4 regions of the Peribacillus sp. BM1 genome follow, and region 1 is predicted to be linked to each of the others. Evidence: riboswitches for the same ligand, from Rfam matches in the RefSeq annotation. Region 1 holds a riboswitch; each other region holds the start of a gene.
What was found. A riboswitch is a leader RNA that binds a small molecule or an ion and turns the genes downstream of it on or off. The one in region 1 is predicted to bind cyclic di-GMP.

Region 1 (6,053 bases):
ATTCCGAGACTATTAGATATGGATGTCGAACCATATTTGGTCGTTTCCTCCTTAACTGGCGTCATCGCTCAGAGACTGATTCGCAAAGTCTGCCCGGATTGTAAACTAGCATACACACCATCTGCCATGGAAAGAAATTTGTTTCAAAAACGTGGCATACCTGTGCAATCTTTATATCGTGGCAAAGGATGTTCAAGCTGTCAAAATAGTGGCTATCATGGCAGGCTTGCGATTCATGAAGTATTGAATATCGATGATACGATTCAATCGATGATGATGAATAACAAGCCGCTTAGTGAAATCAAGCAATATACGGTTCGCAATGGGATGATTTTTCTCATTGACGATGGCTTGCTAAAAGCCAAGCAAGGATTGACAACGGTAGAGGAAGTACTACGGGTAGCGGGACATGATTAGGGGGCTAGATCTGTGAAAGAGAAATTGGATTATATTTTAAAAGCTGCTTTTGATTTAGGGACATCTGATATTCATTTAACGGTAGGTGTACCGCCGATTATGAGACTTCACGGTGATCTTAAACAGTATGGAAAAGACATCCTTACGCCAGCAGACACAGAATTAATGGCGAAAGTAATGATTCCTGAATCGATGTGGCAGGCGTTTAAGGACAAAGGAGAGTTGGATCTTTCATATGGAATCCCTGGCGTTTCGCGCTTCCGGGTCAATGCTTATCATCAACGTTCTTGTATCAGCCTTGCGATTCGAGTCGTACCAACCGAAGTTCCGACTTTAGAACAATTGAAGCTACCATCTGTTTTACAAGCGATATCTGAAAAAAGGCAAGGGCTCGTTTTAGTGACAGGACCGACTGGAAGCGGGAAATCAACGACGCTTGCTGCGATGATTGATTATATTAATAAAAACATGAAGAAACATATTATTACGCTTGAAGATCCAATCGAGTATTTACATAAACATCAATTGAGTATTATTGATCAACGGGAAGTTGGTTTTGATACACAAAATTTCTCAAATGGCCTGCGCGCTTGTTTGCGACAAGATCCTGATATTATTTTAGTCGGAGAAATGCGCGATTTAGAAACGATTGCAACAGCGATTACCGCAGCGGAAACGGGTCATTTAGTACTTGGCACCTTGCATACAACAGATGCACCGGCAACAATTGACCGGATCATTGATGTGTTCCCACCCAATCAGCAGCCGCAAGTCCGTGTTCAGCTTGCCTCCGTCTTATCTGCGATTATCTCACAGCGTTTATTGCCGTCAAAAGACCGGGCAGGAAGGGTGGCGGCAATCGAGATTCTAGTGAATAATGCTGCTGTCAAAAATTTAATTCGTAATGAAAAAATCCATCAAATTGCAAGTGTGATGCAGACAAGTAAATCGGCTGGCATGCAAACGATGGAAATGTCGATTAAACAACTAGTGGAAGAAGGGAAGATTGATTCTTATTCTGCCCTCCCTTATTTAGAAGAAGGAATCATCTAATGCCAGTTTTTCACTATCAGGGTAGAGATCGGACGGGAAGAAAAAAACAAGGGAAAATGACGGCGGACACACGAAAAGAGGCGGTCACAAGGCTAAGAGAAACAGGGATAGCTGTGACGAGTATTGATGAACTAAGGGGCATTTTATATAAAGAAATCTCCTTGGGTAGAAAAAACATAAAAAATCGTGATTTTATTATCTATCTGCGCCAGTTTTCAACATTAATTCAAGCAGGGATCAGTGTTGTAGAAGCGACAAAGATTTTGGCGGAACAAACATCGAGTAAACTGCTGCGAAAAACATTAGAACATATTGTGCAAAGTTTAGAAGAAGGAAACCCTTATTCTGAAGGAGCAGAAAAGCAACGAAATGTGTTCCCGCCTCTCTTCATAAATATGATGCGAGCGGGTGAAGCTGGCGGGAATCTAGAAGAGGTTCTGGAACGGATGGCAGTTTATTTTGAGAAACAGTATCAGACAAAGCAAAAAATACAATCGGCGATGATGTATCCGGCAACGGTTGGATGCTTGAGTGTAGGGATTATCATTTTTATGCTATCTACCGTTGTCCCTACTTTTGCAAATATGTTTGCATCATTTGGTAGTGAGCTTCCTTTTTTTACAAAGCTAGTACTCAATCTTGGCGGATTTTTTGAAAGGTTTTGGTGGGTATTTCTCTTATTAGCAGTTGGATTATATATCTTCATTCGCTATATACGATCCAATAACGAGATGAAATACTATCTTGATTATTGGCTTTTAAGAATGCCTATCTTCGGGCAACTGATTCAAAAGGCGGAGATTGCAAGAATGACGAGAACATTAAGCTCGCTTTTCAAGAGTTCTGTGCCAATTTTGCAATCTTTAACAATGGTGGAAAAGATTTTAGGAAATGAAGTGTTAACCAAGGTGATGAAACAGTCGCGACTTTCGATTGAAAAAGGCGAGTCCATGGCCATTCCGATGGAAAGACACTGGGCATTTCCGCCTATGGTCACGCAAATGATCATCGTCGGTGAAAAATCTGGTACTTTGGATGTCATGCTAGATCGCGTCGCTGATTTTTACGAAATGGAAGTAGACAATGCAACAAACCAAATGAAATCTCTCATTGAACCTTTTCTCATTATCTTTCTAGCAGTAGTTGTTGGAGGCATTGTGGCAGCCATTGCCGTTCCGATGTTCACTATATTTAACGAAATCCAATAAAAATGTTCAATATAGTAGAAAAAGTAGTTGTCAACTAGTGAATGAGTCTTATATACTAGCAATATATAAATAGATTGGAAACTGTGATTGATCATTTTTATCTGGGCACTTAAATGATCAGGAGTGAGTAGTGCAACCCGCCAATGTATATTTAATTCAAAATTATTTTTGAATTTAAATATAAACGTGGCGGTTTTTTGGTATGAAGGACATGGGAACGGGGCCTCGCGACTTATTCATATAGCTAATCTACTTAGCGGGTTTACTTATATGATCGAGAAAGCATCCGAAAACCCGGCTCCGCACCGCCATCATTGTGATTAGGTGAGTGTAGCGTGCTTCATGATCGATCTTTCATAGTAACTGGTGGCGTTTTAACGCCCTTTTAGGTTTTGTATGAAGTTTCAAGCTGTTTTATTACACCGTGTTAGATTACATAAAAAAATGAACTGAGGAGTGAACGTACATGATTAAACGAATAAAAGGCCTTATTAACAACCAAAAAGGGTTAACACTAGTGGAACTTTTGGCTGTAATCGTGATCTTAGGGATTATCGCAGCAATTGCGGTGCCGAGTATTGGGAACATTATTGATAATAGTAAGAAGGATGCACATATTGCGAATGCGCAGCAATTGGTGGGGGCAGCGAGATTGGCTGTTGCGGCGAATGATCAGACCATATTGAATGATAAAGATGGTATCACGTCAACTGATTTAATGACGGCTGGGTACCTTGAGTCAGAACTTAAAGATCCTGATGGAGACAAATACACCACAGAGCAGGTTGGAATAGCTAAAGATGCAACAACTGGTAAAGTAACATATACAGTTACGCTAAAAGGTGCAGAGAGAGGGATTACAAGTAATAATGATGTATCGAAATTAACTAGGACGGATGTTAAATAAATGCTATAAATATTGCTAAAGAGTATAACATAAGGTAATTTTCCACTCCTTTCCACAAGGAGTGCTTTTTTTATCCAATAATAATGGTCCTGCTTTATCAATCTACTAAATCTTCATCAAATAATCATCTCCAATTCAATCCAACTTCCTGTATAATAAAAGTACCAACATGACGTTAAAGCACCACATCCGGTATGAAGGATGATTTATTGAAAATAAGGAAACCAACTCCAACAAAAAGGGAGAAATCCATGACACTATTTATTTACAGCTACATAGGTATTTTAGGCTTAGTTCTCGGATCCTTTTACAATGTCGTCGGTCTTCGGGTACCGGAGAAACAGTCAATCGTACGGCCGCGGTCACAGTGTCCAACTTGCAAAAGAACGTTGACAGCTACGGATTTGGTGCCTGTGTTGTCATATGTCTTTTTAAGAGGAAAATGCCGGAACTGTCATTCGAAAATATCGCCGCTCTATCCACTTAATGAGCTTTTAACGGGTTTATTGTTTATGCTTGCATTCTATGAATTTGGATGGACAGGTGAACTAGTAATTGCACTTACCTTCATCTCGTTGTTAGTCATTATTTTTGTATCTGATATTGTCTATATGATTATTCCTAATAAAGTGCTGTTGTTTTTTGTTCCTCTTGTTTTAGTTGGCCGTTTAGTCGTGCCATTAGATCCGTGGTGGGATATGTTTGTCGGCGCGGTCGTTGGCTTTGGTCTGCTTTTTTTCATTGCTGTCATTAGTAAAGGCGGCATGGGTGGGGGAGATATTAAACTGTTTTTCGTGTTGGGCTTGGTTCTCGGTCTCAAGCTGACTCTCCTTACCTTTGCCTTGGCAAGCTTCTTTGGAGCCTTGTATGGAGTAGCTGGCATGATATGGGGGAATTATAAGAAACGGCAGCCGATTCCTTTTGGTCCATTTATTGCAATGGGTGCGTTGCTTTCCTATTTTTATGGGAATGAAATCTTAAACTATTACTTTACTATGTTTTATTGAAGCGGGTGATGAAGAGAGTGAGTGCATTTAATAGACAACATCGGGTTCATCTAGCCATTAAAGATCGGTATATGCGGTTTGTGGAATCTGGAAAAAAGCGAAAACTGCTAGCCTATGGGCAAAAGAGCCTTCCAGATGGTGTGATCGTTGAGGGGCAAATTAAAGATCGTGAAACGCTCGAACTGATTGTCGATGAAATGGTCGATCAATGGAAGCTTAAAGGGAAAAAAGTTTCTTTCTGTGTACCTGATTCAACGGTAATCGTTAGGAAAATTCATGTTTCGAATGAAATTCCAGATCATGAACTGAATGGCTATTTATATATGGAATTGGGCCAGAGCATCCATCTGCCTTTTGCAGACCCTTTAATCGAAGCTGTGCCTTTAGAAAAAACGGCTGAAAACCGAGACGTGTTGTTATTTGCTTCAAGAGAAACCGTGTTACATGAATTTACAGCATTATTAAAGCGGGCATCTCTTAAACCTGACATTGCAGATCTATCAGTGCTATCGCTATATAGAATGTATTATCATCTAGGTCTTGCTAAGCAGGATGAGCATGTATTAATGGTGCAAATTGGGTTAGATGCATTTGTTTTATCTGTTTTTAACGAACATAAACCCGTTTTTTCGCGTCATTATCCTTTGGAATTTCATGATGAGCACTTTGAACTTTCTAAAAGTCGCAGTGGCTCGGAATTTTATTCTTGGGTGGGTGCACTGAACGAATTAAACAGCCAATCTCAGGATATTACCATGGAAATCGAACGTTTTCTATCCTATTATCATTTCAATCTTACAAAAGGAAATCATCGTATCTCAAAGCTCGTTTTGTCAGGAGACCATCCTTGTATGGAAACTTTTTATTCGGCTATACATACTGCGATTGAAGTATCCGTTCAGCCATTACTTGAACCACTATTTCAAACGAAAAAAGGAATGAACATCCCTCCTGTATATGCTGAATGTATTGGACTAGCGTTAAAGTAGGTGTCAACATGCTTGTAGATATTAACTTATTACCTAAAAAAGAAAAAAAACGACGTACCGTTGTCCTCATGATTTTGTTGACGGGGATCGTGCTATTGGTCAGTGGATTCTTCTTCATGACTACCTATCAAGCACAGAAGGCCCGATTGGTAGAACTGGAGCAAGAGTTAATGTTGACTAAAGAATTAAAAGTCGCGAAGGAAAAAGAGCGAACTCAGAGTGTTGAGTCCAAATCTGTGCGTGAATTGACAGCGGCGATTCAATGGGTTGAAGAACATCAAAGTTCAACCTTTTTCATCATGAGAACTGTATCTTCATTATTACCTGAACGAGGGTTTATCGTAGATTTTTCCTATCAAGAAGATGGGACTGTGCAGCTTACTGTTCAGTTCGATTCTTCCCGGGAGGCAGCTTATTACTTGAAAAGTATTTCAAATTCAGCCATTATTTCAGGAGCTAAGTTACAAACCCT
Region 2 (6,053 bases), 960 kb from region 1:
AAGACTCTTCCATTTCAATAATCCCTCTCATTCTGCATCTCATTAATGATCACCACAAAAAAGGTCCCCCAAAAAGGTGGACATACGATTTTCAATAAAGATATATGTCGATTTCCATGAAAAAACAGTTTAATCTTGGCTTTACGTTCCTACAACGTTATTATCATACGTATCACAACAAATAGAATCTACCTTTTATGTTTTTATTTGTTAATAATACCACACTTTTGAACTGAATAATTCTGTAAGATAAGCAAAATCGAGGCTGCCCTATAACAAAAGGGTCTGACCCACATCTACAATATACTGTTTATATAACACAATAAACGCTGTATAGAGTGTGAAGTCAGACCCTTTAAGGCAGCCTTGATAAAGAATTTTTATTACACTTTAAATCTCCCAATTTGCGCTTGTAATTCTTCAGCCATGAGAGAGAGCGTGGCTGCGGATGATGTGATTTCTTCCATCGATGCCAATTGTTCCTCCGTCGCGGCTGCTACATTTTGTGTGCCTGATGCCGCTTCCTCGGCAATTTCAGCTAATATTTTTTCTGATTGGAGGACTTGTTCAGACCCTGCTGAAAGCTGTTGGGAAGCAGCAGATACTTCCTGTAATTGCGCCGATATCTCATCAATAGAATAGCGAATTTGCGCAAAAGATTCCCCCGCTTTATTCACTACGCCAATGCCATCAGTCACTTTGCTAGTTGTTTGTTCCATTGATTGAACAGCAAGGTTTGTCTCATCTTGGATTAATGTAATAAGGCCAGAAATGCTCTGAGCCGATTCAGCAGATTGTTCGGCTAGTTTGCGTACTTCATCCGCTACTACAGCAAACCCTCTGCCATGTTCACCTGCTCTTGCCGATTCGATCGCAGCATTTAATGCGAGTAGATTCGTCTGCGAGGCAATATTTGTGATCACTTCTATGATATTGCCAATCTCTTTTGAACGTTCACCTAATCCTTTTACAATTTGTGCTAATTGCGTAACTGTCAGATTAATTGAATTCATTTGTTCGATCGTCGTTTGAATCGCTTCATTCCCTTCCACGGCTTTTTGTGAAGTATCGACCGAATTGGCAGATATACCTTGGCCATGAGAAGCAATCTGTTGAATACTTAACGCCATTTCTTGTACGACCTTCGAACTCTCTTCTGTGCTTCTCACCTGCTGTTCTGCTCCTTGTGCCACTTCCTGAATGGTGTTTGCAATTTGCTCACTCGCTTTACTTGACTCTTCTGAACTTGCTGTCAATTCTTCAGAGGCAGCAGCTACTTGTTCAGAAGTGATATTCACCTGCGTCATCAACTCTCGTAACTTCAATATCATCTTATTAAAAGAAAGCGTTAATTGGCCGATCTCATCTTTGGAGCGATAGCTTCCTTCAACGGTTAAATCGCCATTTTCCGCACTTTCCATAAGTGTCTGCATTTCTTTAACCGGATTGACGATCATCCGAGTAATAATAAATCCAACCACACCTTTTATCAAAATAGTAAGAATAACGATAATGATAATAAAATTCTTACTATCTTGAGCGCTTGCTGTATTGCTTTTAACTAGGTCATCCGCATATTTCTCCAAATACACGCCTATTTCATTCATTAATGAATTGGACTTTTCACGTGCAGGCTGTACGTCTTGCTTGTATTCTGTATACGCTACACCCTTATCACCTGCAAGTGCCAATTTAAATACATTCTCTACCTCATTCAAATATCTCTGATACTCGGTCTTAAATTGAGAAAGTTGTTCCACCTCAATTTCAGATAAAAGACTTTTATCTAACGCCTGTATCAACGTTTCATTATCCTTCTTTAACGCGTCAATTTGATCTTTTAATACCTGTATCTCTTTTGTATTGGATGTAAGCAACAACTCGAGTGTACTATTATCAATCGCCCTTGTATTTATGCGAATTTGACTTTGCCATTTCACAGGAAGCAGAGCATCCCAATACATTTGATCTGATTTTTTATCCATTTGATTCAAATTATAGAATCCAGTACCACCAATCACACCAAAGATGATGAAAGAAATAAGTATTAGTACGAACAGTTTCCTACCGATTGCAGCATTACGTAATCCCATGATTCCTACTCCTTTTCTGTACCTTTTAAAGTTAGTTTCAAATTCATTTGAGCAAAAAAAAAACAGAGTCCAGCTATACCTGTACTTATTTCAGATAGTCTCTCACTCTATTAATAAACTATTATGACAATTTAGTGTGTCCTATTTATTTAGATATCCTTTTCCTTTTGGCAACCTGGCGATCCTTGTCCACAAGTGACTTTAGACCCACGGCTTTGCGTCCTCCCCTTTCGATGAAGTTTGCTATTTTCTAGAATGGTAAATCTTACATATCTATTGATATATCGAAATTATACCATGGCCACTACCAATAAGACAGAATACCCACTCAATTTTACGAGTAATCCTTTCGTACTAGCTAAGATGTAATAACGTAGTTCGATATAACTCTACGAATATCAAGAATTAAACCACTAAAATGAACTAGATGACATTTTTTTCAAAAGATATTCATTCGATTACTCATAATTATGACTGATTTATGCAAAGTTATAGCAATATGAAAAAAAGAGTCCGGTCCCAAGCCTATTTCACGCGGAAAACCTGAGCTCCCTGTACCGTAGATCAAGATTACAAACTGAAAAATGAGATGTACGGGCCAGAGTGAGCTCTTTTCGTGCCAGATTTGATATTTACGGGCCAGAGTGAGCTCTTTTCATGCCGCATTCAAGATTTACGTGCCGGAGTGAGCTCTTTTCGTGCCAGATTCAAGATTTACGTGCCGGAATGAGCTCTTTTCATGCCGGAGCTAGATTTTCAAGCCAAATTGAACCAACAAAAAACGCCCACCCCAACAGAGGTAAGACGTTCTTATACCTTATACCAACCCATCGCCATCGATCCTTCACCAAGATGTGTGCCAATAACTGGTCCAAAATAGCTTATATCGAATTCAACATTTGGATATAACGCTTCGAGTTCCTTTTTCCATTCTTTCGCTTCTTCTTCACGTTTTGCATGGATAATCACTGCTTTAAACGTACCACCTTGAGCCAAATCTTGACCAAGTAAATCTGAGATTCGCTTCATAGCTTTTTTCCGAGTGCGGATTTTTTCAAAAGGAACGATTACTTTGTCTGAGAAATGAAGGATTGGTTTGACTTGAAGAAGACTGCCAATCAATGCCTGTGCACTGCTTAAACGTCCGCCACGCTGTAATTGTGCCAAATCATCCACCATAAAATAGGAGCGTACTGATTCCTTGATAACTTTCAATCGGGCAAGAATCTCGTCTGGACTTTTTCCATCTAAGGCCATCTTAGCTGCTTCGAGCACATAGAAACCTTGTACATAGCAGCTGATTTCAGAGTCAAAAGCGTACACATCCAGACCCTCAACCATATCTCCTGCACTAATCGCGCCTTGATACGTTCCGCTAATTCCGCTCGATAAATGGATACTCACGACTGCATCATACTCTTTCGCTAATTGCTCATATTTCTCGATAAATAAACCTGTTGGTGGCTGAGAGGTTGTCGGGAGCTTGTCCTCCGTTTTGACTACATTGTAAAAATCATCCGCCGTTATATCAATTTCTTCACGATACGCCTCGTTACCAATCACTACGTGAAGCGGAACCATATGTATATGAAATTGTTTACGTATTAGTTCTGGGATATATGCGGTACTGTCCGTAACAACTGCCGTTTTCATAAAACATTACCATCCTTATTTCATTATTCTCGTTTATACTTAATTACCGTTTTATCCCGCATTAACGCGCAGTAAAGCTCCTACCTCAAGGCTTAGAGGAATCGAGGTAGCGGAAAAGTCCGATTGGTGAGATACAGTGAAACTTACCGCTGTGATCTTCAGCGGTTTAGTTGAACCAATCGGGTTCGTACTGTCGATTGATCGAAGTGGTAGCGAAGATCTTAGCGACAGTAGAACGGGACTAACAATCAGTGGGCGATGAAGAAAAACCCACTAATTGAAGTTTCACTTTATACGATACCGTCTCTGCTCGCATTATAATGTTGTGTTACCTTTAACAGAAAGTCGTCAAAACAAATGTGGCCCTGCAATTTTAAGTCTAGATCGTGAGCCCTTGGATTTGGATTGCGAGACATAATTCCCCGCGCGTGAAAGTCAGATTTCGAATCGCGGGACCTCAATTAGACGTAATAGGTTCTTTCTTTTGTCCTGTCTGAACCCCCCCAAGCAAAAATCGCCCAGTCTTAATCGTTGTAACATCGATTAAGCTAGACGATTTCCTTTGGTTTCCTCCAACATTTCAGCTGTGGACATCCAATCATTACTTTACTTCACTTCAACCCAACCGTTTTTAATCGCTGAAATGACAGCTTGTGTACGGTCATTGACATTCATTTTTTGCAAAATATTGCTGACGTGGTTTTTCACAGTTTTTTCACTGATAAATAGTGTTTCACCTATTCCACGGTTACTTTGGCCATCTGCTAGAAGCTGAAGCACTTCACATTCCCGACGCGTTAATAAATGAAGTGGTTTTCTAATTTCAGGAATATATAGGGAAGATTCTCTCTCTGTCATCTGCTCAATAGCAATTCGACGATATTCTTTCACTAGATTGTGAGTAACTTTCGGATGTAGGTACGATCCGCCATCTGCCACTACTTTCACCGCTTCTACTAAAGCATCTGCGTCCATTTCTTTTAACAAATACCCTTGTGCCCCAGTCTGAAGTGCATGGGTGACATAATTTTCATCATCATGAATTGATAGAATGATAATCTTCACATCTGGATAGCGCTCAATGAGTAATTTAGTTGCCTCCACGCCGCTTACTTGTGGCATATTAATATCCATGATCACCACATCTGGGCGGTGCGTTTCTACTAAATTCATCGCTTCACAACCGTCATCCCCTTCTGCAACTACATCAAATGCAGATTCAAATTCCAGGATTTTTTTTACGCCTTCACGAAAAAGCTGATGGTCGTCTATAATGACAATACTTGTTTTCAATCGTGGTTCCCCCTTTGTTCTCTTACCATATCTAAGTTTAGTATTCTATACGATCATTCAATGGCACCTTTACTGATACGAGTGTCCCTATTCCTTGATGCGAATCAATCGTCATTTCACCTTCCAACAGCTCGACACGTTCCTTCATCCCCATTAATCCAAATGAGCCTGCTTTTTGAACATTAGAATCGAAGCCAATTCCATCATCCCTCACCATAACGATGACCATTTCTTTCGTCATCGATAGCTTGACTTGAATGCTTTTCGGTTTCGCATGCTTCAACGCATTTTGAATGGATTCTTGCACGAGACGAAATAGCGCGACTTCCATATCAGATTGCAGTCTTTTTTCTTCGCCTAAGTTTATAAACGTCATTTGTATACCGTGGTTGTAGTCTTCAGTCGTTTGTAGGTATTTTCTTAGGGTAGGTATTAACCCTAAATCATCAAGTGCCATTGGACGTAAATCATAAATAATTCGGCGCACCTCATACAGTGCATTTCTAACCATCACCTTCAAGTTTCGAATTTCGATGATGGCCTCGTCGCCGCCTCTTTCCCGATAAATACGGTCAATTAAATCGGATCGCATCATGACGTTTGCCAGCATCTGTGCCGGTCCATCATGAATTTCACGGGAAAGCTTCTTACGCTCTTCTTCCTGAGCCTCAATGATTTTTAAGCCAAAGTCCTGTTTACGTTGCGCATCTTCAAGCGCTGGAGCCACTTGTTTCAAATCACTCGTTAAGTAATTTAAGACAACTGAAATTTGTGAAACAAGATGCTCGGCCCGATCAATCGTCTGTTCAAGCCCCCGCAACCTTCTTTCTAAATCATCCCTACGCAGCCGCAATTGTTTCTCAATTTGACTGTTCACCTGTAAATCCGCTTGAAGCTTATGTGCAACCTCATAAGCATCACGAACTTGTTGTTCAGAAAAATCATTGAAATACTCGCTCACTTCTGAAAGACGCTTTCTTGATAATCGGGCTTTTTTTTCGAGAATATCGCATT
Region 3 (6,053 bases), 1.1 Mb from region 1:
TTTGAACCTGAAACATCAATATTTACAATGTCCCCTTCTTGAATGGTCCGTTTCCTTGGAATCCCGTGCGCTACTTCTTCATTTATGCTAATGCACGTAAAGCCAGGAAAATCGTATTCTCCTTTTGGGGCAGATTGGGCTCCTGCTTTTTCAAACATCTCTCTCGCAATTTCATCGAGTTCTTTTGTGGTAATTCCAGGTTTCGTACAACGGACTAATTCATCTCGAATCGCTCCACAAATTTCTCCAATTACTTTTAATCCATTAAAATCCTCTTCAGTCTTTGCAACCATTGTATATCCTCACTTTTTAAAGTATTTTATGATTTGTATTCCATTTTCCATTTAGTTTCTAGCATAAAAGGAACGCGTTTTCCTCAACAATATGGCCCTTATATGGGATATTGGTGCTAATCCTTATTAGGGAAAAGCGCCCGATTACGGAATATTATTTATCTAACATGTCCGTTAATATTTTTGTATCCTCAGAAGAAATATCGAATCCATTGTCTTCGTGTCCAACATACATTATACTGCTTTTCTCCCCTGTGTTTCCAAGTACAAGATGTAATCCGTGGATTTCCCCATTTTTATAACGGACTAATATATCATAATCTGGTTTTTCTTTAACAACATCAACTTTTTGTTTTTTGCCTTTTGCATCCTTTAAAACTTCCTCAATCTTTGATATACGCGTATCTTCATCAATTGTCATAAAATAATTTTCATTCATTCCACGATAACCATTAGAGTCGGAAATAGAAATAGATGAAATATTATCTAATAGTGTCATTTCTTTATCTTGGGATTGACAACCAAACAAAAGGAACGTGCAGAAAGATAAAAATAGCAACAAAGTAATTCTTCTCGGCAAAATCTTACTCCTTCCATTCTAATTCGACAATCATGTAAATCAAAATAGATCTTTAATAACCCTGACACTTATTCCGCAATCTGGCCCTTTAATTGAACATGTGTAGGTTTTGAATAAAGTTTGAGTAAAAGTATTGGACCAACCCTTATTTAGCAGCCAAAGAAAAGAAACCATTTTGAAAAAAGATTGATCAAAGTGTTTTCTTTTCTTATCAACGATTTTGCTGTTTTGATAAAAAAGATTGGATATTTTATTTAATTTCCTCAGCCAGCTCCAAAATAATTCCTTCTGGCCCACGAACGTAGCATAATTTATAAGCGTTTTCGTAGTTTTGTATCTCACCAATAAGTCCTGCGCCTTTCTTTGTCAATTTGGTAACAAGGGCTTCAATATCTTCAACAGCAAAGGCAATATGCTGGATACCCAGAGTATTTGATAAAGGACGCTGTATGCCATTTTCATCTGATGGCGTGTGAAATTTTACTAGTTCTATATTTGCGTCACCGTCTGGCGTTCGCAACATTACTAGTTCTATATTTGCGTCACCTTCTAACGTTCGCAACATTGCAACTTCCTCTTTAACGTCTTGAAGCCCTATTATCCTCTTCATCCGCTCCACCCACTCGCCTTCCACTTTTCCTTCCCCTAGCATTTCAAGGCCAAAGTCAAGAAAAAACGCTTTCGCGGCAGGAAGATCATTGACGATTATACCCACATGATCTATTCTATGGATTTTCATATTTCATACCTCCTTTTTCCTAATTTTATCACATATGTCTCCTAAAGATTTCTTCTCGATTGCTTAATAGCTTTTCCTCTTTATTCAACAAACTGTCCCTTTAACGGAACAATTTATTTTCAATTAACAATTCATTAATCCACCTCTTATTTAGATGTTCTTTCCCTTCATTATAAAAATGCCCCTTTAGATAACCATATCCAAAGAGGTAAAGCATCGCGACTTTATTTCAAACCTACAACAAGGCCTTAAAGTATCACATGAATACTCTATACAAATCTAGTTAACATAAAGTTTCTTATAGCCACTGAAAAAGGATCTTCGGCTGGAAGATCCTTTTAAATGCTTGTTTAATTAAAACGCCCTATGTTTTTGGTAAACCATGATAAGCTGATCTAATTTTTGACTGCAATTAATGGTGTCGTGGCTATTTAAGCCTGTTTCCTTTGCAATCAGAATTAATTCCTTTTTCAATTCATTAATCCTGTTTTCTAAATCGTCCATCCAACAAGGTATCCTCCTAAAATAATACATTATTTCAGGCAACTCAGCCATCATAGTCAAAACTTTAGACCTGTAGTTTTGCGTCCTTATTTTTCAATAAGTTTGCCTTTTCTCGTTATATATTACTGTAATTAGATTCCGAAATTTGTCGCATTTTGTTGTTGCTATCGGAATAATTGACAAGAAGGTGGATTCATGGATCCTTTAACAATATGGTCCTTTAGTTGAACAAGAATCTAAAGGTAATTTATGCATACGTTATACCTTAAAGCCCCTGTATGCGTTAGAACGATAAGGCTGCCAATCACAATCATATGTATCTTAAATTGCATGATTTTTTTAATCTATGTTTGTGAAACATTACTATATCAAAGATTGAACTATTTGAGACGGGGTATATTCTGACCTTGATTCCGAATGGATACCGTTTAACGAAAATAAAAATGAACCCATAACTAAAAACAACCTCTATAAGCATACTAAAGGAATAATACTGAGGTGGGTTTAATGTATGATAAATGGATTTATAATCATTTCATCAATACTCTTTTTTTTCCTGTAGTAGTGATTGGTGGAACGATAATAATATCAGCTATCTTTATTCATCTTGTAAGCAAATCATCGAACAGTTAGTAAAGAAATACCCCTTCTACTAGCTGCTTGTTTTATTAACTCTATTCCATGACACATAGCTTCAGACAAGATACCTTCTTTGATATTTATGTTTACTTCATAATAAAATTTAACTAATAAATCCATTGGAAGCTTATCGTATGGAGTTTCACCTTGCAATCTTTGTCGCCCCCTTTTATCTATTTTCTGAAAATTATACCAACGGGAAATTTATTTTTCTACTAAACTAAATGTAGATATGTATAGGTGTCATAACTTAAGAAAAGTTACTCTGACTATGCTATATACTCTATTTTATGTATATTGATGTATTATATATTCAAAAATAGTTTACATAATGCTATGTTATTGGTACTGAAAAAGGATCTTCACTGGAAGATCCTTTTGTGCTTGTTAAATTAAAACACCCAGATAGTGAAAATTTTGCTTGTTTCCGAACTTTTTTAATCGATATAGAGACATTTATTCCTTTCGTAATTTCAATAATTTAAATTGATAAGAAAGATATGGCAAGCCTGGAAGGATAAGAATGATGAGGGAAATCAGCCCCAACACTTGAAAAATGTTCCCGATACTTTCAGGTACCCATCCCCAATGACTAAAGACACTAAGCAACCAAAATACAACAGTGGAAATGAAGAATGGAAGAGCAGATTTCCCCATATACCTCTTTTCTCGTTCATATTTTTCAATAGTAGTTGGTCTGTCTGTATAGATTGGCTTGGTTCCTGTAGGGGCACTAAATATATGAATCTCATTTCCTACAGAGCATACATGTGACCATCCAGTAGCTTCAAAGAAGGCAAAATACTCATCATCTTCTTCCTTTTGATAATCCAGTGAATACTCAATGTTCTTACGTTCCCCTTTTCTTAGTTTGTATCCCATCCCTGCAAATTTTTCTAAAATCCATCCCTTTTTTGCATATTCGGCAAGCGTTTTCATCTCTTGCTCTTCAAAAAATGCTAAACCACAACTAGAAATATATTTAACTTTTTTCATGATAACTGCTCCCCTCTTCTGTTAAATACTTCTTCTGCATGTAATACCATTTCTCATCTTCGCTTTACTTCTTTTTTCAAAAGTTCAATGCCCTTTTCTGTTGCAATATAGGTTTTTCTTTTCGGATTATGGTCATCAAACAGTTGAATTAATTCGGTAGCTAACAGTTTCTTGATTGTTGTATACATAGAGGCAGGTCCAATTAAAAATCGCTGATCGGTCATTTTTTCAATCGTTTGCATAATGAGGTAACCATGCTTCGCATCGACTAAAGACAATAAAATATAGTAAGCTGTGTCCGTCAGATCCCCCATTTCTAATGAGACATTTCTTCCCATGATACTCCTCCTTCGTATATCATTAAATGATATATCATTAAGTATAATGTATCGTTTAATGATATACAAGTCAATTAGAAGTCCATTAATTCTTCTTTCACTAAAGCCTCTCTTAGCTTGGGTAGCGTCAAGAAAATGAGGATTTACACAACGTTAAGGAAATTTCAATATTAAAAATCCTAATTTCTCAATTTAATGTGAATAAATTAGGATTTTTTCAATCTCTTCTTATTCCTATCATTGTTTTATCTCATTTATAGTGTCGAGGAAATTTCTTTAATACCTTGTGCAATTATTTGGCCCTTTAGTTGAACAAGGTCCCATAGTGTCAAATGAATACTCTATACAAAACTAGTTTACATAAGGTCAATTATCTAAAAAAAAGTGGTTGGGTATCTAAAAGGTATCCAACCTCTTTTTATTCTAGTAATCCTTTATCTTTGAATATTTTCCTTAATGATTCATTCACCAATTCAGATTTATAGTTTTTAGGAACACGATCAATGATGCTTAATATGTCTTCATCAAAATAAAACCCTCTGTATACTCTTTTAGAGTGTGTTTTCTTACCTGCAAGTAACATATCGATTGAATCCATGTCATCATTGCTAGCACTAGCAGATTCAGCTTTGCCTTTGCTTTTTGTTTCACTTGTGCTAGTGCTAGTAATTTCACTTTTACTTTTATTGATTTTACCTATAGAAGCGTTATTTCTCCCAAACAATGTACTAAAATCAACATCGAATGGCTCGGGCGATTCTCCTAAATAGTTATAAACACTTTTCTTGCTATCCCATTCATAACCTAACTTTTTAATCTTCAGTTGAATCGTTCGATCACTTACACCATACAATTCGGCCAGTTCTTTGATGGTCATTTCTTTCATCATAATTTTATGAATGATTTTACTTACTAGCATACGTAAAAGCCACCTACTTTCATCTTACTTTTACATACACATATTCATGCTAGCTTATGAAATGTCCTGCATGAAAGCCTTAATTGTTTACATAATCACGCTTATCGGTACTGAAAAAGGATCTTCGGTTGGAAGATCCTTTTAGCTGCTTGTTCAATTAAAGTGCACGATTGCTGAAGATAAACAATATTATTAAATGTATCCGAAACGAACACTATAAGATGCTCGCTGAGAGTTACTATTTTTCAGTTGCTGTATTTCCCATTGCAATAGAAATTCTATTCCAACTGTTGATTTGATTGATTATTAGAACAAGGTCAACATATTGTCTTTCGTCAAAATGTTCACGTACTCGGTGATAAAGCTCATCTGGCACACGTTTTGATGGGATTAAAGTCACGTACTCTGTCAACTCGAGAGCTACTTTTTCTGCATCTGTGTAAAATGTGCACTCTTTCCAAGCACTAATACAATATAAACGCTGTTCCGTTTCACCCATTTTTCGAGCATCTGCTGTATGCATGTTAATGCAATATGCACAACCATTTATTTGAGAAGCCCGAATTTTTATAAGTTCACGAAGTTTACGGTCTATATCTGTAGTTTTCGTATACTTTTCCATTTCCATCATTATTTTAAGTGCTTCTGGTGCTACGTTGTAATAATCAATTCTTTGTTCCAATTTAATTACCTCCTTATATTTCTTTTCATTTAAGACCATATTAATTCAGTTGCTAATCTTGAAGCAGCTTCTTCAGCTTCTTTATATGCTTTTTGTAATACTTCACTTGGGTCTAGTAAAGCAGTTCCTTGTGCGCGAATGATTTGATAATCTTCGATGCCAAGAAAATTGAACATTGACTTCAGGTATTTATTAGAGTAATCAACTTCTGTATACCAATCATTATTGGTATAGATTCCACCACTTGCTTGTATGACAAGCATTCTTCGTCCATCTTTAAGTAGACCTACTGACCCATTTTCAGTATATTTAAAAGTTTCACGAGCAATCATGATATTGTCCATGTAATCTTTTAACTTTGAT
Region 4 (6,053 bases), on a different replicon from region 1:
TAATCTCACGTCTAAGGGTAACGAAGAACTTATAATCCAGTATACATCGATAGATGGAGCGCCGAATGCTGGGAAACTAGCACGTTCGGTGCGGAGCAGGGGAAAAGCTGGAGATGACTTCAAAGGCTTACCTATTGCTACTTTAACTAAATAATACTCTAAAACGAAATCGGATATTTATGTTAAAATATAGAAGGAATTTTGTAGGCATTTACTTCATTAACGACTTCCCATTCAAGGACAGGATAGGTAATGGAGGGATCGAATAGCAAGGTTTATTGATGAGTTAGCAGTGGGAATCTATGTTTCTTTTAAGTTTATGGGCTGATCGGTTTTTTACCGTTCAGTCTATTTTGATTTCATTAGAGGAAGCCTACTTGCTGTTTGACACATTGTACGTCCAACATGTCTATCATCTTATTTTTCAAGAGATTTATAAAATCATTTTATCAATGCAACCAATTGGTTATCTTACATATCTAATATATTGAAAAACAAAACAACTAGTTAGGGGGTGCTGAAATGGGATCACTTAAAGCTTTGGTCAAAAAGGCAAAAAAGGGCGATGGAGAAGCGTTTGTTTCACTTGTAAAGCAATACGAGGATGTATTGTACCGGACTGCAAGTAGATTGTTGAACAATGATGAAGATGTAGCTGATGCTATGCAGGATGCTATTATCTCGGCTTATGAAAAATTACATACTCTAAAAAATGATGAGTACTTCAATACTTGGATTTGTAAAATCTTAATCAATAAATGTAACAGCTTACTCAACAAGAACAAGAACGTTTCGGTCATTGATGAGAATTTACTTATTCAAAAGAGAGATGATGAATTTCAAAAAATTGAACTAGATGATGCTCTTAATAGTTTAAACGAAGTCTATAAGTTAGCCCTTATTTTATATTATATTATCGGATTAAATGTTAGAGAAATTAGTGAATTTTTAAAGGAGCCTGAAGGGACTATTAAATCCAGACTTTCTAGGGCCAAATCGATATTAAGAAACAACTATTATAAAAATGAGGGAGTGATGGTATATGAAAAATTGCTTTGAAAAAGAGTTTAATCAGATTATGAGTGAAGAGAAAGAAATACCTGTTAAGGTAAGGAAATCTCTGGATCAATCCTATGATATTATACGAGCTAAATCAAAGGAGAAAACAGTCAACTTCATTTGGAAAAGAGCAGCAACTGCTGCTTGCGCTCTTATCGTAACTGGTGTAGTTCTTACAAATGAAAACGTAATGGCTAGTATCAACGAATTCTTTAACTTTGGAGATAAGGGCATAGAACAAGCCATAAATAATGGGTTTATACAAGAAAATAATAGTTCAGTTACCGATCAAGGTATTAAAGTAACACTAGATAAGCATTTTTCGGACGCAAATAAAGTGGGATTAAGTTTTCAGTTAGTATTTGAAGATCCCTCAAATTTAAATAATGTAAGAGAGGTCTCGATGGATTACCGATTAAAAAATGGTGATGGAGAATACATCGATGAATTTATTCCAGATACAAAACCCTTGAAAGGTGACAATAATTATATATCTGGTGCTGAGGTTCAAAATCCAATATTGGATGTAAAAACGGGAAGAATTCAATATGATGTGTTATCCGATTCTAATGAAGGTGTTATCCCTCCTTTAAAAGACGCTGTAATAGAAGTGGAAAGTATCAATGTTTTCTACAGTACGGGAGAATTCAAAAAAATTGATGGAAATTGGGGACTGTCACTCGCCAACAATAATAAAGAAAAATCAAATGTAATTATTCAATATGCAATGCAGGATCAGTCATCTGTCATTCAAGTTTCCAAAGCCAGCGCAAATCCAACATCATTAAATCTAACATTTTCGTTGGATGGAATATATGATAATGATGTAGATATGAAAATCATAGATGAGGATGGTAATGATTATCGGGCAACTGGTTTTAGAAAGAGTACAAAAAATAACGAAACGATTATTTCAACAAACTTCCCAATTACATCTTATAACAATTCCCAAAATCTAGAACTTATTGTAGAAGGAATTGGTGAGGTGGAACTATTTAAAAAATAGTTAGCTTTTTAACTTTTCCTTGTTCAACTAAAGGGCGCTTTAATTGAATAACTAAATTTTTAAGCTGATTTCAAATTAGAAATCGGCTTTTTTAAATTCGCTAAAACAAACGGTATCATAACTCATAAGTTATGATACCTATACATATCTACATTTAGTTTAGTAGAAAAATAAATTTCCCGTTGGTATAATTTTCAGAAAATAGATAAAAGGAGGCGACAAAGATTGCAAGGTGAAACTTTATACGATAAGCTTCCAATGGATTTATTAGTTAAATTTTATTATGAAATAAACATAAATATCAAAAAAGGTATCTTGTCTGAAGCTATGTGTTATGAAATAGAGTTAATAAAACAAGCAGCTAGTAGAAGGGGTATTTCTTTACTAACTGTTTGTTGATTTGCTTACAAGATGAATAAAGATAGCTGATATTATTATCGTTCCATCAATCACTACTACAGGAAAAAAAAGAGTATTGATGAAATGATTATAAATCCATTTATCATACATTAAACCCACCTCAGTATTTTTCCTTTAGTATGCTTATAGAAGTTGTTTTTAGTTATGGGTTCATTTTTATTTTCGTTAAACGGTATCCATTCGGAATCAAGGTCAGAATATACTCCGTCTCAAATAGTTCAATCCTTGATATAGTAATGTTTCACAAACATAGATTAAAAAAATCATGCAATTTAAGGTACATATGATTGTGATTGGCCATAAATTACCTTTAGATTCTTGTTCAACTAAAGGACCATATTGTTAAAGGATCCATGAATCCACCCTCTTGGCAATTATTCCGATAGCAACAACAAAATGAGACAAATTTCGGAATCTAATTACAGTAATATATAACGAGAAAAGGCAAACTTATTGAAAAATAAGGACGCAAAACTACAGGTCTAAAGTTTTGACTATGATGGCTGAGTTGCCTAAAATAATATACATATTTTAGGGGGTTACCTTATTGGATGGACGATTTAGAAAACAGGATCAATAAATTGAAAAAGGAATTAATTCTGATTGCAAAGGAAACAGGCTTAAATAGCCACGACACCATTAATTGCAGTCAAAAATTAGATCAGCTTATCATGGTTTACCAAAAACATAGGGCGTTTTAATTAAACAAGCATTTAAAAGGATCTTCCAGCCGAAGATCCTTTTTCAGTGGCTATAAGAGACTTTATGTTAACTAGATTTGTATAGAGTATTCATGTGATACTTTAAAGCCTTGTTCAACTAAAGGGCCAGTTAGTGGTGTAACGAAAACCCAACTTCTATCGAATTTGATTCAAAAGATAGGTGCCAATAAGAATGGCTAACCAACCCACTAATTTGGTCATGAAAGTTTTTATTAATGAATTAATTTAAAAACTAATAAACCCATCATCATGGAAATGGGTTTATATAGGTCATCTGATTGTACACTTTATTTAAATAGAATAGATATCGATCATATGAAATCGAACTTTCGTTATGGTTTATTACGACATGTTGAATTTTATTAGTCGTATAACCACGTGGCAGCATCGCTAATTTCACCAAATGTTTAAAAGATGGCCTTATGACTAAATTCATCAGATAGGCTAATTGAGTACTCCCTGGTTTTCTCCTTTTATTCAAAGCTCGAATCATTTGTTCAGCTGTCCTGATTCCTAATCCATGTCCAAAATATGTACCATCTCCAAGATCAACGGCATTTTCTCCTTTCCACCAGAAGGTTTCTGGATCAAAGTCTGGATTATTAAAATAAACAACATCTCCAGGTAAGTAATGATCCGTATGAATGGATTGTATACCGAGATCAGGATCTACATGCCAACTGTATAAATAGAGGTTTTGGAATAATTGATTAAATAAATGTTCATCCATACTATTTAGAACGGCATGGTAATAGATAATCACTATTGCAGTGGCACATTCAAACATATATAGTGAACTATTCTTGTAAATGTCTTGTATCGCATCAGATGGTATTACATCATGCCTAAGCTGGAATCCGCCGGTATTTGTCAAATGCCAGTATTGAGGATTGCAACGAGAATTTGCTAAGATTTCAAACTGCGCATCACCTTGGTTCATAGCTTTTGCACTTGCAATGATGCTTTTTCGTAACTTGAGTTCAAACGATAATTCCTCGATGGATTGATACGAATTAACGATCTTATCTTCCTGCATTCGTTGAATAATTACACTTTCAATACTACCAGACGGCCACATGCCGCTTTGTTGAATATCCTTCCCCGATATTTGGATCATACTATCCCTCATTTCAAGCTTAAGTATCATTGTATTATTACCTAGTGTATTTAAACAAAAAACAATCTGTCTATTTTTAATTTTGGGTATCGCTGTGGTCGAGAACCCTGATCCTTACATATGCTAAGAATGCAGAAAAAAGAATTAAATTTTTCTTGTTCTACAAATATTGATTGACAATAAAGTTATTTAAAATTCCCATTATGTTCTTTCACAATCGGGCGCTTTAATTGAACACACAGCTAAAAGGATTTTCCAACCGAAGATCCTTTTTCAGTACCGATAAAGATGATTATGGTAACTATTTTTGTATAAAGTATGCATACTTTTTAAACCTAATATTGCGACTTAAAATTAAGGTGTTGTAAACAATGATTTCTACAAACTTTAAAAATCTGTGCGCATAATGGGGTAATAGATTTTGAAAAATAGCTACAACGTGTAATATACTTTTTTTAGATTAATCTGGGACACTTAATGTTAAATGTCTTTTTATTTTAAAAATACACGAAAACAAGAGATATACAATGGAATTTTAAGAATAATTAAATTAATTGCGTTTTCATGGGTAATGTTCTCGCTTTCATGGTGAATGGTTACGTTTTCATTGACTTTGATTAAAAAAGCTTCAAATTGTATAATATAACCATAGAAACGAAATAGAAAAGAGCAAAAAGACTAATTTCTTAAAAATTATAGATAAAGGATGGTGTAAAAATGGTATTGACAATGATTAACAATCAATGGCGTATTTTTGATACAAAAGAAGAAGCTACAAAAGCTGTAGCAAAAGAAGTGCGTGGGCATAAAATAAACGACGAAACAGACAATTTGTAGGAAGTTAACTACTAAATTGTCTGTTTTTATTTTGTAATAAAATAAAATCGACTATAAGCTTCTGGTTAGATGTCTAAGAGTACTTACTACTTATACCAGTATGGGAACCAATAAACATTTGTAAAATATCCCCTGACTATCACCTCTTTACATTGTCATTAGGTAAATAATACCTTTTGTAAAGCGCCCGATTTTATACTCAATACTAGACATTTCCTAAATTGGAGTACAAATCGTTGTCGTACCCCTAAAAGTCACCCGACGGAATAAGATAATTAAAATATGTTTAATTTTCCATTGCCTATAACATCTGATTATGTAAATTCTTCTTGAAATAAATAAGAGGAGTTTTTTAATCTAGCTTATTAAGCTAAAGGGTGACATCCGTTCAAGAAGAAGACTCTTTTTGGTGGTCTTTTTAATGTACGAAAATAACGAATATGATACATTGAAAAAGGTGGATTACAGTATTAATGTAGATTTAAAAAGTTTGGTCAAATTAATATAAATAACCTTGATCAATGAAAAAATAGAAAGAGCATGTTTTGAAAAAGGGATTGTTCAAAACATGCTCTTAACATATTCAATTGAATGATTACTTTATAAAAAGGATTGATCATTTTTAGTGGTGCTTCTTAACCTAAAGCCCCCAATTATCTTAAGAAATAGCGCTTAAATAAAGAATTAGTGAATTATCTACTTCTATTGTGATTAATCGAATGAAATCACGATAATCTTTTGTTGGGTGAGCTTTATCTAACGCTTCATAATAAGCTAATCGGTTTGCCACTTTAAGAACAACTGCAGGAAAACCTGCTTTCATCAATTCTAAATTTAAAAGAAGGCAGATGTACGCCCATTCCCATCAATGAACGGATGGATGCCAACGAAT

Region 2: it holds a riboswitch for cyclic di-GMP, as region 1 does, so the genes downstream of both, AC1MGI_RS03375 (methyl-accepting chemotaxis protein) here and AC1MGI_RS19705 (type II secretion system protein) in region 1, are expected to answer to the same signal.
Region 3: it holds a riboswitch for cyclic di-GMP, as region 1 does, so the genes downstream of both, AC1MGI_RS14780 (aspartyl-phosphate phosphatase Spo0E family protein) here and AC1MGI_RS19705 (type II secretion system protein) in region 1, are expected to answer to the same signal.
Region 4: it holds a riboswitch for cyclic di-GMP, as region 1 does, so the genes downstream of both, AC1MGI_RS21545 (aspartyl-phosphate phosphatase Spo0E family protein) here and AC1MGI_RS19705 (type II secretion system protein) in region 1, are expected to answer to the same signal.

Annotation. Positions count from the first base shown of each region.
Region 1 is NZ_CM155259.1:4,116,912-4,122,964, reverse strand. Features, by position in the region: gene AC1MGI_RS19720 (GspE/PulE family protein) at 1-417, shown strand, start outside; gene AC1MGI_RS19715 (type IV pilus twitching motility protein PilT) at 430-1,470, shown strand; gene AC1MGI_RS19710 (type II secretion system F family protein) at 1,470-2,678, shown strand; cyclic di-GMP riboswitch class II at 2,746-2,829, shown strand; gene AC1MGI_RS19705 (type II secretion system protein) at 3,145-3,585, shown strand; gene AC1MGI_RS19700 (prepilin peptidase) at 3,837-4,592, shown strand; gene pilM (type IV pilus biogenesis protein PilM) at 4,610-5,581, shown strand; gene AC1MGI_RS19690 (PilN domain-containing protein) at 5,590-6,053, shown strand, end outside.
Region 2 is NZ_CM155259.1:675,573-681,625, forward strand. Features, by position in the region: gene AC1MGI_RS03375 (methyl-accepting chemotaxis protein) at 384-2,093, opposite strand; cyclic di-GMP riboswitch class I at 2,260-2,348, opposite strand; gene AC1MGI_RS03380 (DegV family protein) at 2,904-3,746, opposite strand; gene AC1MGI_RS03385 (response regulator) at 4,353-5,039, opposite strand; gene AC1MGI_RS03390 (sensor histidine kinase) at 5,077-6,053, opposite strand, start outside.
Region 3 is NZ_CM155259.1:3,052,387-3,058,439, reverse strand. Features, by position in the region: gene map (type I methionyl aminopeptidase) at 1-293, opposite strand, end outside; gene AC1MGI_RS14790 (YhfM domain-containing protein) at 448-873, opposite strand; gene AC1MGI_RS14785 (VOC family protein) at 1,124-1,612, opposite strand; gene AC1MGI_RS14780 (aspartyl-phosphate phosphatase Spo0E family protein) at 1,967-2,116, opposite strand; cyclic di-GMP riboswitch class I at 2,151-2,233, opposite strand; gene AC1MGI_RS14775 (hypothetical protein) at 2,735-2,908, opposite strand; gene AC1MGI_RS14770 (DUF2812 domain-containing protein) at 3,212-3,751, opposite strand; gene AC1MGI_RS14765 (PadR family transcriptional regulator) at 3,805-4,089, opposite strand; gene AC1MGI_RS14760 (HTH domain-containing protein) at 4,508-5,008, opposite strand; gene AC1MGI_RS14755 (carboxymuconolactone decarboxylase family protein) at 5,247-5,690, opposite strand; gene AC1MGI_RS14750 (FMN-dependent NADH-azoreductase) at 5,720-6,053, opposite strand, start outside.
Region 4 is NZ_JBWXPJ010000002.1:141,022-147,074, forward strand. Features, by position in the region: gene ltrA (group II intron reverse transcriptase/maturase) at 1-3, shown strand, start outside; gene AC1MGI_RS21530 (sigma-70 family RNA polymerase sigma factor) at 523-1,059, shown strand; gene AC1MGI_RS21535 (DUF4179 domain-containing protein) at 1,043-2,065, shown strand; gene AC1MGI_RS21540 (hypothetical protein) at 2,291-2,464, shown strand; cyclic di-GMP riboswitch class I at 2,919-3,001, shown strand; gene AC1MGI_RS21545 (aspartyl-phosphate phosphatase Spo0E family protein) at 3,037-3,186, shown strand; gene AC1MGI_RS21550 (protein-glutamine gamma-glutamyltransferase) at 3,455-4,324, opposite strand; gene AC1MGI_RS21555 (hypothetical protein) at 5,820-5,984, opposite strand; gene AC1MGI_RS21560 (Fic family protein) at 5,996-6,053, opposite strand, start outside.